DNA from 3 places in the Pseudomonas hamedanensis genome. Region 1 is predicted to be linked to each of the others. Evidence: riboswitches for the same ligand, from Rfam matches in the RefSeq annotation. Region 1 holds a riboswitch; each other region holds the start of a gene.
What was found. A riboswitch is a leader RNA that binds a small molecule or an ion and turns the genes downstream of it on or off. The one in region 1 is predicted to bind cobalamin.
Positions count from the first base shown of each region.

Region 1 (5,258 bases):
CCGGCGTGCACCTGGCCGCCAGCACCCTCGCCGCCATGACCGGCATCGCGCTGCCGGCGCCGGAAAAGCACTACGTGAAAATGGCGATCCGCTACATCGAAGCGGACCCCGCCACTGACCCGCAACCGCTACAGGCACGTCTGCTGGAGCAACCCTTCGCCCTGCGCGCGAGCCTCAACCACGACAAGTTCGGCCGCCCGATCCGCCGCTCCGCCGACCGTCACGGCTACGTGTTGCTGGCCTGTCGCGAGGCGGACGACCCGGTGCTGTTCAACGCCGCGATTTCCCACCCACCTTTCACTACGCAAGGACAGGCGCAATGACCACACAAGAGACGCTGTACCGCATCGATGGGCCGATCAGCGCTGATTTCCCGCTGATCTCTTTTTCCACCAACGTCTACGACAATCCGGCGGACATTTTCGGTTCGATCACCGATCTGGCCCGCTACTTCAAGGCCGTGGAATTCGAAATCGGCGAAGACGCCGAAAAGGTGTTCTGGTCGCTCAGCATCGAACAACGTGCGAACCTCGCCCGACAGATCCGCAGCTTCACCGAGCAAAACGGCATCACGTTGACGGTGCATGCCGGCTGGTGGGGCCGCGAGTACAACCTGTGTTCCCCTGATCTGGCCGAACGTGGACAAGCCGTGGACTGCCTGACTGCTGCCGTGGACTTTTCCTGTCAGGCCGGCGCCACCAGCGTCACCTTCCACCCCGGCTACAAGGATCAACTGGAAAACCGCGAGCTGCTCGACAACCTGATCGCCGCCATCAATCAAGTCAAGGCACGTTGCAATACGACGGGCATCGCCCTGTGCCTGGAAAACATGGGCGGTCAGCGGCCGAAATTCCCGGTTTTCACGGTCGAGGAACACCTGCGTTTCCACCAGCAAACCGGCTGCTTCGTGACCATCGATGTGACGCACCTGTGCTCACTGCTGCCGTATGGCGACGAGCTGTTCGCCGCCATCGCCGCTCTCGCGCCGGTGACCCGCCATTTGCACATCGCCGACCTCAACGACACCCACCACCAGCACCTGCCGATCGGCGAAGGCAACCTGCGCCTGAGCGATGTGCTCAATCGCTTTGCAGTCAATGGCTATCGCGGGGTGGCGGTGGTCGAAGAATTCATTCCGCGCTTTTCCACCGAGTACTACCTGGAAAAAGCCCTGGCCTATAAAAACGGCGTGGAGAAGCTGCTCGCCGACGCGCGCCGCAGCACCCATGCCGGCTGAGTCCGCACTGGCAAAACCGGCGGCGCACAACGAGATTGCGACCGGCATTCGCGATGCGCTGCCGCTCGTCTTTTCGCTGCTGCTGACCTTCAGCCTGATCGGCATGCTCGGGCGCCGCCATGGCCTGGACTTGCCGGCCATGGTGGTGTTCAGCGGCACGGTGATGGCCTCGCCGTTGCAACTGACCCTGCTGGAAACCCCGGCGCATCTGCTCAATGCTTTCGGCGTGCTGGTGTCGGCACTGAGCATCAACCTGCGTTTTCTGGTGTTCACGCTGAGCCTGAAATCGAGCCTCGACGGCCCGATCAAAACGTTCGTCCCGGCCTTGGCGGTGATGGCTAACGCGGCCTTCACGCTGATGTCGATCCGCAAGGAACAGCAGCCGATCAGCCGCCCGTACGCCAACACCGTGTGCTTGTTGTTGTACGCCGCCGCCCTGCTCGGCACCGTGGTCGGTTACTGCTTCGCCCGCCTGGCCGACGACGCCTTGATGGACCATGCCAGCGTAGTGATTGCGATCTTTCTCAGCGCATCGCTGGGCAAAATGGCGCGCGACCGTCACAGCTTCCATGGACAATGGATTGCCGGTCTGGCCGCTGCCGCGAGTTTGCTCTGGCTGGGCGAAATCAGCCTGCTGTTGGTGTTGGCGGTCACGGTCCTGACGAGTTACGCCTATGACCGACCCTAGTACCTTCTGGCTGTACGTTGCGATCTGCGCGCTGGTGTCGGCGGTGTGCCGCTTGTTGCCGCTGGCGGTCAATGTCGAACGGCTGTCCGGCGGTGCCCGCACCTTCATCGACCGGCTTGGCAAATACACCTCGGTGGCGATGCTGGTCAGCCTGCTGGCCGGGGCGCTGTATCCGCTGGCGACACAACAGGCGGCGGCCATGCCGTGGATTGTGCCGGTGGCGCTGGCCTGGCTGCTGAGCCTGACGCGACTGAAGTCTTACTATGCGTTTCTGATTGCTTTGGCGGTGTACGTGCTGCTCGCCCTGCGCTAGTCGTCGATTGACGGCGATCCCCGCCCATGCTCTCCTACACAACTTGTTACGGGTGCCCTTCACAGGGTGAAACGGGAAACCGGTGAATCATGTGCTTTACTCTCAAGCCATGTCAGTCCGGTGCTGCCCCCGCAACGGTAAGCGAGCGAAGCGTCAGATCCACTGTGCCCCGGCATGGGAAGGTGATGCTTGCAGGTCGGCTTCAATGCCAGCCCCTCGTGAGCCCGGAGACCGGCCCGCAACACACAGTGCGCCTCGGCGTCACTGCACCAGACAAACCCGCGGTGGGCGGGCGCTGTTCGAACCTCTGCGGGCCTGACTCGCGGGGAGTCTGCATGCGCTCTGTTCACCCGCTGACACTTCAGAGGGAAGCGCCATGTCGATTATCAGCAGCACCGGCAACACCACGGACACCATCTCCAGCACCAGCACCCTGTCGCAACGCCTGATCGCCGCGCTGCTGGCGTCGATCCTCGGCGCCGGCCTCGTCTATTTCGCCGGTTTCTCGCACATCGAAGCGGTGCACAACGCCGCCCACGATACCCGCCACAGCGCCGCGTTCCCGTGCCACTGAGACCTGCCGAGATGATCAAGCGCATTGCCCAAACCGCAGGCTTCAGCGGCCTGCTGGCCGCCCTGCTGCAAAGCTTCTGGGTGTCGCCGCTGATTTTGCAGGCGGAAACCTACGAGCAAGCAGAGCCTGTGGCCGAAGCTCACGAACACGCCGCCGGGGCTGCTGCTCATAGCCATGACAGCGAAGCCTGGGAGCCGGAAAACGGCTGGCAACGTGTGGTGTCGACCACGGGCGGCAATCTGGTCGTCGCCGTCGGTTTCGCCCTGATGCTTGCCGGCCTGTACACGCTGCGTGCGCCGAAGAAAACCTCGCAGGGCCTGCTCTGGGGCCTGGCCGGTTACGCGACGTTCGTGCTGGCACCGACCCTGGGCCTGCCGCCGGAATTGCCGGGCACTGCCGCGGCGGACCTGGCTTCACGGCAGCTCTGGTGGATCGGTACGGCCGCCTCCACCGCTGTCGGCCTGGCCTTGCTTGCGTTCAGCCACAACTGGCTGATGAAGATCTTCGGCGTCGCCATCCTGCTGGTGCCCCACGTAATCGGCGCGCCGCAGCCGCAGGTGCATTCGATGCTTGCCCCACAAGCATTGGAAACTCAGTTCAAGATTGCCTCGCAGTTGACCAACGTCGCGTTCTGGCTGGCCCTGGGCCTGATCAGCGCCTGGTTGTTCCGCCGCAAAATCCGGCATGAATGACGCCAGCACGGCGCCGACCCTGGTGGTCGGCCTGGGCTGCCAGCGTGGCTGCACGGCCGCCACGCTGCGCGCGCTACTTGATCAAGCATTGCAGGCGCATCGCATCGAACTGCGAGCCGTCAAGGCGCTGGCCAGTATCGATTTGAAGCGCGACGAACCGGGTCTGCTGGAACTTGCCAGGCAACTGGAATTGCCCCTGCAATATTTCAGCAGCGCCGAACTGGCCGCTTACCAGCCGCGCCTCAGCCATCACTCTCAGATCGCCTACGAGCGAACCGGCTGTTACGGGGTCGCGGAAAGCGCCGCACTGGCGCTTGCCGAACGGCTGATTCAGGGCCCGGCGAAACTGCTGATTGCCCGGCAAAAATACGCTCAGGCCACCCTGGCGTTGGCCGGCGCTGCCTAAAACCTCGATAATCCCCGCTTTCGATCATGAGCATTGTTCATCTGCGTGCTCATCACTGCGTTTTTCACAGGATCAATCATGACCGTCTACTTCATCGGCGCCGGCCCCGGCGACCCGGAACTGATCACCGTCAAAGGCCAACGGCTGATCCGCGACTGCCCGGTGATCATTTATGCAGGTTCGCTGGTGCCGGCGGCGGTGCTTGAAGGCCATCGCGCCGAAACCGTGGTCAACAGCGCTGAACTGCACCTGGAACAAATCATCGACCTGATCAAGTCTGCCCATGACCGAGGCCAGGACGTGGCAAGGGTGCACTCCGGTGATCCGAGCCTTTATGGCGCGATCGGTGAGCAGATTCGCTGCTTGCGCGAACTTGGTATTCCCTTTGAAATTATCCCTGGTGTCACCGCCACGGCTGCGTGTGCGGCCTTGCTCGGTGCCGAACTGACCCTGCCGGACGTTTCGCAAAGCGTGATTCTGACCCGCTATGCCGACAAGACCACCATGCCGGAGGGCGAAGCACTCGGCAGCCTCGCGCAGCATGGGGCGACCATGGCGATTCATCTGGGGGTCAAGCATCTGGAGAAAATCCTCGAAGAACTGCTGCCGCATTACGGCGCAGACTGCCCGATTGCGGTGGTTCACCGGGCGACGTGGCCGGATCAGGATTGGGTGGTGGGGACGCTGGCGGATATCGCCGGAAAAGTCGAGGCCAAGGGTTTTCGACGCACGGCGCTGATTCTGGTCGGACGAGTGCTAGGCAGTGAAGTATTCAGCGAGTCATCGCTGTATCGCGCCGGGCATGCTCACCTCTATCGCCCATGAGGACCCCTTCGCGAGCAAGCTCGCTCCCACATTTGACCGCATTCCAAATGTGGGAGCGAGCTTGCTCGCGAAGGCATCATTGAAGAACGTTTGTGGCGAGGGAGCTTGCTCCCGCCTGACTGCAAGGCAGTCACAATCCGGTCGACACCTTTCCACGGTGAAAGGTTTGTCCGGTTTGGGATCGCTGCGCGATCCAGCGGGAGCAAGCTCCCTCGCCACAGGAACGCCTTACTTAGTAGTAGGCGTTTTCTTTTTGCGTGTGGTCAGTCACGTCGCGCACGCCCTTGAGTTCGGGGATACGCTCAAGCAAGGTGCGCTCGATGCCTTCCTTCAGGGTGACATCGGCCTGGCCGCAGCCCTGGCAACCGCCACCGAACTGCAGAACAGCGATGCCGTCTTCAACCACATCGATCAGGCTGACCTGACCGCCGTGGCTGGCCAGCCCCGGGTTGATTTCGGTTTGCAGGTAATAGTTGATGCGCTCGTTGACCGGGCTGTCGGCGTTGACCATCGGGACTTTGGC
Region 1 is NZ_CP077091.1:681,863-687,120, reverse strand. It holds gene HU739_RS03075 (ATP-grasp domain-containing protein) at 1-323, shown strand, start outside; gene HU739_RS03070 (sugar phosphate isomerase/epimerase family protein) at 320-1,237, shown strand; gene HU739_RS03065 (AzlC family ABC transporter permease) at 1,227-1,925, shown strand; gene HU739_RS03060 (hypothetical protein) at 1,912-2,238, shown strand; cobalamin riboswitch at 2,272-2,492, shown strand; gene HU739_RS03055 (CbtB domain-containing protein) at 2,615-2,812, shown strand; gene HU739_RS03050 (CbtA family protein) at 2,824-3,504, shown strand; gene HU739_RS03045 (cobalamin biosynthesis protein) at 3,497-3,910, shown strand; gene cobM (precorrin-4 C(11)-methyltransferase) at 3,989-4,735, shown strand; gene nfuA (Fe-S biogenesis protein NfuA) at 4,968-5,258, opposite strand, start outside.

Region 2 (5,258 bases), 1.5 Mb from region 1:
AGCCAGATCAGGATGTTCTGCTTATGACGATGTCGGCCCGCCTCACCTTGATTCTTTGTGCCGCGCTGCTCAGCGCCTGCGCCAGTCGTACGCCGCCTCCTGCGCCGGTGGTTCGCGCCCCGGTCGTGTTCGGCCCCTCCCAAGCCTTTTCGCCTGCTGCCGAAGATGTGCTGTTTCGCGCCCTCGGTCTGGTCGGCACGCCGTATCGCTGGGGCGGCAACACGCCGGATTCCGGTTTCGATTGCAGCGGTCTGATCGGTTTCGTTTACCGCGACGCGGCCGGGATTTCGCTGCCACGCTCGACCCGCGAAATGATCGTCATGCGGGCACCGAATGTCGGCAAGGAAGGCTTGCAGACTGGCGACCTGATTTTCTTCGCCACCAATGGCGGCTCGCAGGTCAGTCATGCAGGAATTTACGTGGGCGAAGGCCGCTTCGTCCATGCACCGGCCACGGGCGGCACAGTGAAACTCGACAGCCTGTCGAAGGCCTATTGGCAGAAGGCTTATCTGAGTGCCAAGCGGGTGTTGCAACCGGGGCAGTTGGCGCATAACCCATAAACCTGATCTGACAAAATCCAATGTAGGAGTGAGCCTGCTCGCGATTGCGGTGTACCTGTGACGTAGATGTCGACTGGACGCCGCTTTCGCGAGCAAGCCCGCTCCCACATTTGTTATGCGTCAGGCGTCAGGTTATTTGGCAGAAGACACGCGCCACACCTTGTTCCCCACGTCATCCGCCACCAGCAAACCGCCTTGCTGGTCGATCACCACGCCCACCGGGCGGCCCAGCGCGTTTTCGTCCTTGTCGAGGAAACCGGTCAGCACATCCACCGGTTGCCCGCTCGGCTTGCCGCCGGTAAATGGTACGAAAATCACTTTATAGCCACTGTGCGGCTTGCGGTTCCATGAGCCGTGCTGGCCGATGAAGGCGCCTTCCTTGAATTGCGCCGGCAAGCTGTTGCCCTCGGCGAAGGTCAAGCCGAGCGAGGCGGTGTGCGGGCCAACGGCATAATCCGGCACGATGGCTTTGGCGACCAGATCGAGGTTCTGCGGTTTGACCCGCACATCGACGTGTTGGCCGTAGTAGCTGAACGGCCAGCCGTAGAAACCACCATCCTTGACCGAGGTGATGTAATCCGGCACCAGATCGCTGCCGATCTCGTCGCGTTCGTTGACCGCCGTCCACAGTGCGCCGCTGGTGGGTTCCCATGCGAGGCCGTTAGGGTTGCGAATGCCTGAGGCGAAGATGCGATGGTTGCCGGTTGCCCGGTCCACTTCCCAGATGGCGGCGCGGCCTTCTTCCTGATCCAGACCGTTTTCGCCGACGTTACTGTTCGAGCCAACCGTGACGTACAACTTGCTGCCGTCCTTGCTGGCGATGACGTTCTTGGTCCAGTGGTGATTCAGCGTGCCGCCAGGCAGGTCGACGACCTTGATTGGCGGCGTCTTGATCTCGGTGGTGCCAGGCTCGTAGTTGAAGCGCAGCAGGCGATCAGTGTCGGCTACGTACAAATCGTTGCCGACCAGCGTCATACCGAACGGCGAATTAAGATTCTGCAGAAACACCGTGCGGGTTTCTGCGACACCGTCGTGGTCAGCGTCGCGCAGCAGGGTGATGCGGTTTGGGCTCGGTACGCCAGCGCCGGCCTTGCCCATGACCTTTTTCATCACCCAGCCGCGAATGCCTTTGCTGTCGTCAGGCTTGGGCGGCGCGTTGGTTTCCGCCACCAGCACATCGCCGTTTGGCAGCACGTAGAGCCAGCGCGGGTGGTCGAGACCCTCGGCAAACGCCGCCACCTGTGTGCCTGCCGCCGCCGTCGGTTTGCCACCCTCGGGCCAGCCGACGGCCGGGGCGATGTTTACCGTCGGGATCAGGGTCTTGTTCGGTTCTGGCAGTTTCGGTGTCGGCCCGGTGCCGTCGGAGACTTGCAGGCTGGAGGTTTCACCGCAGGCGGCGAGTCCACCGGCCAGGGCGATGACGAAAACGAGTTGGGGCTTGCGCATTGCTGATCTTCCCTATGAATGCATTCCTAAACATAGAGGAGGGCGCAGGCCCGATGGTTCAACCGCTCAACCGCGGGCTTCCTTGAACAGGACGGCGATGCCGGGGTGATAGTTGCCGGCTTCGCTGTGCAACTTGCGGTAGGCGTAAGGGAAATACCAGGCGACGGCGCAGGTATGCTCCTTTTGCAGGTCGTCGACCATGTCCTGCAACTCTTCGGGGCTGGCGCTGTGCTGGGCTTTTTGCGGAGCCACGAACAGGCAACCGAGCTTGAGGTCGCTGGCATAGCTGATGCGCCTGGCATCGAAGGTGATATCGAGCAGGGCCTGTGTCAGGTTGAGGTTGCTGACTTTCGGCCAGCGTTGCGTAGCCTGAATGAACGCGCGGTCTTCGGCGCCGGCAATCAGCAGATCGGCACGGGCGTTGCGCTCGCCTTCTTCGTTCTGTTTGCGCGTGGCCGTATCGTTCAGCGTGACCATTTCGGCCATCCACGCCGCTGCCGAGAGCAGTCCGAGATTGGCTTTTTCGTCGTGCCAGTACGGCGTGTCGTTGTCGCCGCGTACGGTGTTGTAGCGATCGATACAGTCAAACCAGCGTTCCAGCACCGGGCGCAGAAATTCCAGGCGCGGGTTGCTGATGATCATGCCTTGCATCGTCGTCATCCTTATTGTTGTAGTGGGCTTTTTCGGAAAAGCATGGCTCTTTGATATCACTTGTCACAGTCTGGCACAAGATTGCCAGCCGATAATTGATTGGCGGCAGTTATTCATCATCCGGACGCCTCTTTAATTGACGCTCCACCCCCAACCCTCTAACCTTCGCCGCTTGTTTCAGGTGCTCTGTGACGTGCGTCGACAGAGTGAAACAGGGAAGCCGGTGAGGGTGTCTTCAAGCGAAGCGCATCACGATCCCGGCGCTGCCCCCGCAACGGTAAATGAGTGAAAACTGCGCCTTGAGCCACTGCCTCGAAAGAAGCGGGAAGGCGCGCAGTCAGGTGTACGCCGCTCATGAGCCCGGAGACCGGCCTGATCCATCCAGCGGCATCACGGTGGGCGATGCCAGGCTTTTTGCCGTCTATTCCTGTGCCTGCCCGCCGTTATCCAGCCCCAACGGAGAGCTCCCCCATGACTGATTCCCCCGAGCGTGACGAGCGCCATCTGGCGCGTATGCAGCGCAAAAAAGCCGTGATCGACGAACGCATCGCCAATTCGCCCGACGAGTGCGGACTGGTGCTGGTGCTCACCGGCAATGGCAAAGGCAAAAGCAGCTCGGCCTTCGGCATGCTCGCGCGCGCCATGGGGCACGGCATGCAGTGCGGCGTGGTGCAATTCATCAAGGGCCGCAACAGCACCGGCGAAGAGTTGTTCTTCCGCCGCTTCCCCGAGCAGGTGCGTTTCCATGTCATGGGCGAAGGCTTCACCTGGGAGACCCAGGATCGCCAGCGCGACATCGCCGCCGCCACTGCCGCCTGGGAAGTCTCCCGCGAGTTGCTGCGTGATCCGTCGATCGGTCTGGTGGTGCTCGATGAACTGAACATTGCCCTCAAGCACGGCTACCTCGATCTCGATCAGGTGCTCAGCGATTTGCAGGCGCGGCCGCCGATGCAGCACGTTGTCGTCACTGGTCGCGGCGCCAAGCCGGAAATGATCGAAATGGGCGACACGGTCACTGAGATGGGCATGCTCAAACACGCTTTCCAGGCCGGCATCAAAGCGCAGAAAGGCGTCGAACTTTGAATCAGCCCCGTCACTGCCCGGCGGTGCTGATCGCCGCGCCGGCCTCCGGTCAGGGCAAGACCACCGTCACCGCCGCGCTCGCCCGTTTGCATCGCAATCAAGGGCGCAAGGTACGCGTATTCAAATGCGGCCCGGACTTTCTCGACCCGATGATTCTCGAGCGCGCCAGCGGTGCACCGGTGTATCAACTGGACATGTGGATGGTCGGCGAGCAGGAAAGCCGTCGCCTGTTGTGGGAAGCGGCAGCCGAGGCGGATCTGATTCTGATCGAAGGCGTGATGGGGCTGTTCGACGGTACGCCGTCCAGCGCTGATCTGGCGCGGCACTTTGGCGTGCCGGTGCTCGCGGTGATCGACGGCACGGCAATGGCGCAGACGTTCGGTGCACTGGCGCTGGGTCTGGCGCGCTATCAGCCAGACCTGCCGTTTGCCGGCGTGCTGGCCAACCGTGTCGGCACCTTGCGCCATGCGCAATTGCTCGAAGGCAGCCTGACTGAAGGCCTGCGCTGGTACGGCGCGTTGTCCCGCGAGACGGGCATCGAACTGCCGAGCCGGCACCTCGGTCTGGTCCAGGCCAGTGAATTGAATGATCTGGATGTGCGCCTCGACGCGGCGGCCGATGCGCTGGCCAGCAGTTGCGAGGTCGCGCTGCCGCCGGCCGTCGAATTCGCCGCGCCGGATGTGTTGACTGCCGAGCCGTTGCTCGATGGCGTACGTATTGCCGTCGCCCGTGACGAAGCGTTTGCCTTCACCTACGGCGCCAGTCTCGATCTGCTGCGTGCGATGGGCGCCGAGCTGCGCTTCTTCTCGCCGATCCGCGACAGCCAATTACCCGAGGCGGACAGCCTTTATCTGCCGGGCGGTTATCCGGAGTTGCATCATGTTGCGCTGTCGAAAAACACGCCGATGCTTGAAGCGATCCGCGCGCATCATTTGGCGGGTAAACCATTGCTCGCCGAGTGTGGCGGGATGTTGTACCTGCTCGACTCCTTGACCGATGTCGACGGCACCCGCGCGGAACTGGTCGGGTTGCTTAAGGGCGATGCGGTGATGCAGAAGCGTCTGGCGGCGTTGGCGCTGCAAGCGGTCGATCTGCCGGAAGGTTCGTTGCGCGGGCATACCTATCACCATTCGCTGACCACAACAGAGTTGACGCCGATTGCCCGGGGCTTGAGTCCGAATGGCGGGCGTGGGGCGGAGGCGGTATACCGGGAAGGGCGGATGACGGCTTCTTATGTGCATTTTTATTTTCCGTCGAATCCTGCGGCTGTCGCTGCGCTGTTTGCGCCACACCTTGAAACCGCTATCGCGAGCAGGCTCCCTCCTACAATGGAACACCCAAACCCTGTGGGAGCGAGCCTGCTCGCGAAAGGGCCATGACCGACAACACATTCTCCGAAGCCGAGCGCGCAGCGGTCTATAAAGCCATCGCCGAACGCCGCGACATGCGCCACTTCACCGGCGGCACCGTTGCGCCCGAGCTACTGCGTCGTCTGCTTGAAGCCGCACATCAGGCGCC
Region 2 is NZ_CP077091.1:2,198,046-2,203,303, reverse strand. It holds gene HU739_RS09415 (C40 family peptidase) at 24-560, shown strand; gene HU739_RS09410 (PQQ-dependent sugar dehydrogenase) at 693-2,006, opposite strand; gene HU739_RS09405 (hypothetical protein) at 2,073-2,657, opposite strand; cobalamin riboswitch at 2,820-3,047, shown strand; gene cobO (cob(I)yrinic acid a,c-diamide adenosyltransferase) at 3,129-3,740, shown strand; gene HU739_RS09395 (cobyrinate a,c-diamide synthase) at 3,737-5,119, shown strand; gene bluB (5,6-dimethylbenzimidazole synthase) at 5,116-5,258, shown strand, end outside.
Region 2: it holds a riboswitch for cobalamin, as region 1 does, so the genes downstream of both, cobO (cob(I)yrinic acid a,c-diamide adenosyltransferase) here and HU739_RS03055 (CbtB domain-containing protein) in region 1, are expected to answer to the same signal.

Region 3 (5,258 bases), 670 kb from region 1:
CCCTCTTCGCCTTCCTGGTTTCGTGGGACGAAGTGGTGCTCAGCGTGATGATGGCAAGTCCCACACTGCAAACCCTGCCCGTGAAAATGTGGACCACCCTGCGCCAGGACCTGACCCCGGTGATCGCCGTCGCTTCGACGCTGCTGATCGGCCTGTCGGTGTTAGTCATGGTGATCGCCGCCGCCCTGCGCCGGCGCAACGAAATCAGCGCCTGAGCGCCCTGGAGTACGACATGAGTGCCGTGATCAAAGACGCATCCGCGCAAAACGACAAACCGCTGGTCAGCCTGCGCAACCTGAACAAGCACTACGGCGACTTTGCCGCCGTCGACAACATCTCGCTGGACATCAAGGACGGTGAGTTCCTGACCTTTCTCGGCTCTAGTGGCTCGGGCAAGAGTACGACGCTGTCGATGCTCGCCGGGTTTGAGACGCCAAGCAGCGGCGAGATCCTCGTCAACGGCCAGTCGCTGGTCAACGTGCCGCCGCACAAGCGTGACATCGGCATGGTCTTTCAACGTTACTCGCTGTTCCCGCATCTGTCGGTGCGCGACAACATCGCGTTCCCGCTGGCGATCCGCAAACTGGCCACGGCCGAGCGTGAAAAACGTGTCGACGCGATGCTGAAACTGGTGCAGCTCGAACAGTTTGCCCATCGCCGCCCTTCGCAACTCTCCGGCGGTCAGCAACAGCGTGTCGCCATTGCGCGGGCGCTGGTTTACGAACCGCGCATCTTGCTGATGGACGAGCCTCTCGGTGCGCTGGATAAAAAGCTGCGCGAGGATTTGCAGGACGAGCTGCGCCAGTTGCACCGTCGCCTGGGCATCACCATCGTTTACGTGACCCACGATCAGGAAGAAGCCATGCGTTTGTCACAGCGCATCGCAATCTTCAGCCACGGCAAAATTGTCGGACTGGGCAGCGGCTATGATCTCTATCAGAATCCGCCGAACGCGTTTGTCGCCTCGTTTCTGGGCAACTCCAACTTTCTCAAGCTCAAGGCGCAGGGCAACGCGGCGGCGAGTTTCGAGGGGCAGGCGCTGTCGATTCGGCTGACAGCGGGGTTGCACACCGATCAGGATGTGTTGCTGATGGTACGCCCGGAAAAAGCGCTGGCGTTGAGCGTGCAGCAAGCGATTGATGAGCCGTTGGCGGCGGGTTGGAATGAGGTTTCGGCCAAGGTCGTGGAGGTGCTGTTTCTCGGTGAGAGCCAGACGTGCAGCGTGGTGACGTCGGGAGGGACTTCGATGACGGTGAAAGCGTTGTCAGCCGCGGGCATGCCGCTCAAGGCCGGGGACCCGGTGCGGGTGCGCTGGGCCACGGCGGATGCGTGCGTTTATACCGAGTGGACCGAGGGAGACCTCAACAAGGCTGCCGGTGCTCATTGAGTTTTCCCTGACACCCCACGCCCCCCTGTAGGAGTGAGCCTGCTCGCGATAGCGGTATGTCAGACACCAACGATGTTGACTTATAGACCGCTATCGCGAGCAGGCTCACTCCTACAATTGGACCGCATTTCACCCTCGGGTCACCCCAGCGTCGGGCTGCGGTGGCCCTTTTTCAGACGATGGGCGTAAAACCTTCAATCTCATCCGGCCACGCCGTCAGCACTTCAAACCCGGTCTCGGTGACCGCGACCATATGCTCCCACTGCGCCGACAGCGAGCCATCCTTGGTCAGCACGGTCCAGCCATCGGGCATGTTCTTCACATGACGCTTGCCGGCATTGAGCATCGGTTCGACGGTAAAAATCATTCCGGCCTTGAGCTTCAAGCCCTGATTGGGAAAGCCGTAATGCAGAATCTGCGGCTCATCGTGATAGACCTTGCCAATGCCATGGCCGCAATACTCGCGCACCACGCTGAAGCCCTCCTTCTCCGCCAGGCTCTGGATCGCATGGCCGATATCGCCCAGCGTCGCCCCCGGACGCACGGCGCGAATGCCCGCGCACATGGCCTCGTAGGTGGTCTTGATCAGGTGCTGCGCCTCGGGCGTCGCTTCGCCGACGACGTACATGCGACTGGTGTCGCCGAACCAGCCGTCCTTGATCACCGCGATGTCGAGGTTGACGATGTCGCCGTCCTTCAGCGGCGTACCCGACGGTATCCCGTGACACACCACATCGTTGACCGACGCACAGACGGTTTTCGGAAAACCGTGATAACCGACATTGGCCGGCACGGCTTTTTGCACGTTGACGATGTAATCGTTGCACAGCCGGTCCAGCTCATCGGTGGTCACACCGGCTTTGACATGCGGCACCAGCATGGCCAGCACTTGCGCGGCGAGTTTGCCGGCCGCGCGGGATTCTGCGATCTCGGCCGGGGTGTTGAGCTTGATCTGGTTTCTCATGCGCTGACGGCTTCCTGGGTCAGTTGATGCAGATCCAGTCCGCCGTTCTGTTCGGCGCGGATCAGCAGGCGGCAAATGGCGCTGTGGTCGAGGTTGGGGTGCAATTCGGCGAGCATGCCGATGCGCATCCAGTGCTCGGCCTGCGCGTTGATCGAGCGGCTGAGTGCATTGCTGGAGACGCGCAGATTCTCGTGCATATCCTCTGAAATCTTTACGATGCCCATATGTATATCCGATACGATTTGTATATGGATCGTATATTAATCAGCGCACACGACAGATTGCAATGCCAACAGCTAGCTCGATGCCGTGGCAGATTCGCCTCCCCCTCCACCGCGCAAATCGACTACCATGCCGCCGCTGGTTCCCAAACGGGATTAATAGGGAATCCGAGGTGCTTCGCGCATCAATCGGAACTGCCCCCGCAACTGTAGGTGCCGAGCCTGCTCCACGACTGCCACTGGGTTGCCCCCGGGAAGGCCGGAGCATGGCGATGACGCATCAGTCAGGAGACCTGCCGGCACAGTGACTGACCAACCGGCGGGGTGTCCGGGAAGGACATCGTGCCGCGCGCATTTTTGCTTGAGCCCGGCCTTACGCTGTCGCCATGACCGCGTTCGCTGATGTGTTTCCAAACCGTACCCGCCCGCTTCCGTACGGTTTAATTGGAGACTGCTTCATGCTGCTGCCCCGCGTTGTCACCCTGATTACCGGCCTGGGCCTGAGCGCCCTGGCTCAAGCGGCGCCAACCGACTATCCACTGACGATAGAAAACTGCGGCAGCCCCCTCACTTTCCAGCAGGCGCCCACCCGCACGGTGACCATCGGTCAGGCCGGCACGGAAATGCTCTATGCCTTGGGTCTGGGCGACAAAGTCGTCGGCACGTCGCTGTGGTTCAACGATGTGCTTGCGGAATACAAACCGCAGAACGACAAAATCGAGCGCCTGGCCGATAACGAACCGAGTTTCGAAGCGGTGATCGGCAAGCGCCCGCAACTGGTCGCCGTGGAGCTGGAATGGATGGTCGGTCCGCAAGGCGCGGTGGGCACCCGCGAGCAGTTTCACGAATTGAAGATTCCGACCTATTTGTTGCCCTCCGACTGCGAGGCCAAGGACAACCTCGTCGGTTCCGACGGCACGCGGCTGGCGCCGTTTCGCATCGACAGCATTTATAAAGGCGTGAGCCAACTGGCGGCGATCTTCGACGTGCAGGCACGCGGCGCACAGCTCAATGATCAGCTCAAGGCCAGCCTCGCCCAGTCGATTGCCACCGCCAAACGCACGCAGCGCAAAGACCTCAGCGCACTGGTGTGGTTCTCCAGCGCTGAGATGGACATTGAGCCGTTCGTGGCCGGGCACAAAGGCGTTCCCGATTTCATGCTCAGCACTTTAGGCGTGCGCAATGTCGTCGAGTCGGATGAAGAATGGCCGACCGTCGGCTGGGAAACCCTCGCCAAGGCCAACCCGACGTTCCTGGTCATCGCGCGCATGGATCGTCGGCGCTTCCCGGCTGACGACTATCAGAAAAAACTCGCCTTCCTGCGCAGCGATCCCGTGACGCGCAACATGGACGCGGTCAAACACAACCGCATCATCATCCTCGACGCCATGGCGATGCAGGCCAGCCTGCGCACCTTCGCGGGTCTCGAACAACTGGCCACGGCCATCAGCGGCTTCGATCTTTCGCAATGAGCAGACGCCTGATCCGTTTATTGCTGGTCCTGCTGGTGCTTTCGCTGGCCTTGGTCGGCGGCGTGGCGATTGGCGAAACCGCAATCGAGCCGAGCGTGGTGCTACAGGTGCTGGCAAACAAGCTGTGGGCCGCCGGGTATGTGCTTGATCCGATCGACGAAGGCATCGTCTGGAATTACCGCCTGACCCGCGTATTGGTGGCGGCGGCCTGTGGTGCCGGCCTGGCGACATGCGGAGTGATCCTGCAATCGCTGTTGCGCAATCCGCTGGCCGACCCGTATTTGCTGGGCATCTCGGCCGGGGCTTCGACTGGCGCAGTGATGGTCGCCCTGCTCGGCGTCGGCGCCGGTGTGATTTCGCTGTCGGCCGGGGCATTTGCCGGGGCGGTCACTGCGTTCGTGCTGGTGATTGTACTGGCCCGGATCAGCGGTTCGGCCAGCGGCACCGGGCCAATCATTCTCGCGGGCATTGCCGGCTCGCAATTGTTCAACGCCCTCACGGCCTTTCTGATCACCCGCTCGGCCAGTTCCGAACAGGCGCGCGGGATCATGTTCTGGCTGCTCGGCAATCTCGGCGGCGTGCGTTGGCCTTCGGTGTGGCTGGCGGTGCCGGTGGCCCTGCTCGGGCTGGTGGTCTGCCTGTGGCATCGGCGCGCGCTCGACGCGTTTACCTTCGGCGCGGACTCGGCGGCGTCCCTCGGCATCCCGGTGCGCCGCGTGCAGATTTTGCTGATCGGCTGCGCCGCGCTGGTGACGGCGGTGATGGTGTCGATTGTCGGCTCGATCGGCTTTGTCGGCTTGGTGATTCCCCACGCCGCACGGCTGCTGCTCGGCACCGGGCATGCTCGGCTGCTGCCGGCCAGCGCTTTGGGTGGCGCGGTGTTTCTGATCGCCGCTGATGTGCTGTCGCGCACCCTGATCAAGGGTCAGGTGATTCCGGTGGGCGTCATCACTGCACTGGTCGGCGCACCGGTATTCGCCCTGATTCTGGTGGGCCGGAGAGCCGCACGATGAACAACGTTCTGAGCTGTGCCGGGCTGGCATTCAACGTGCGCGGTGCGCAATTGCTTGACGGCATCAGTCTGGACGTCCAGCGCGGCGAGACGCTGGGCATTGTCGGGCCGAACGGCTCGGGTAAATCGACGTTGCTCAAATTGCTCGCCGGCCTGCGCGAACCGAGCGCGGGCCAGGTGCAGCTTGCCGGTCAGGTACTCG
Region 3 is NZ_CP077091.1:1,355,349-1,360,606, forward strand. It holds gene HU739_RS05765 (ABC transporter permease) at 1-215, shown strand, start outside; gene HU739_RS05770 (ABC transporter ATP-binding protein) at 233-1,387, shown strand; gene map (type I methionyl aminopeptidase) at 1,560-2,351, opposite strand; gene HU739_RS05780 (ParD-like family protein) at 2,348-2,575, opposite strand; cobalamin riboswitch at 2,696-2,887, shown strand; gene HU739_RS05785 (ABC transporter substrate-binding protein) at 3,031-4,044, shown strand; gene HU739_RS05790 (FecCD family ABC transporter permease) at 4,041-5,057, shown strand; gene HU739_RS05795 (ABC transporter ATP-binding protein) at 5,054-5,258, shown strand, end outside.
Region 3: it holds a riboswitch for cobalamin, as region 1 does, so the genes downstream of both, HU739_RS05785 (ABC transporter substrate-binding protein) here and HU739_RS03055 (CbtB domain-containing protein) in region 1, are expected to answer to the same signal.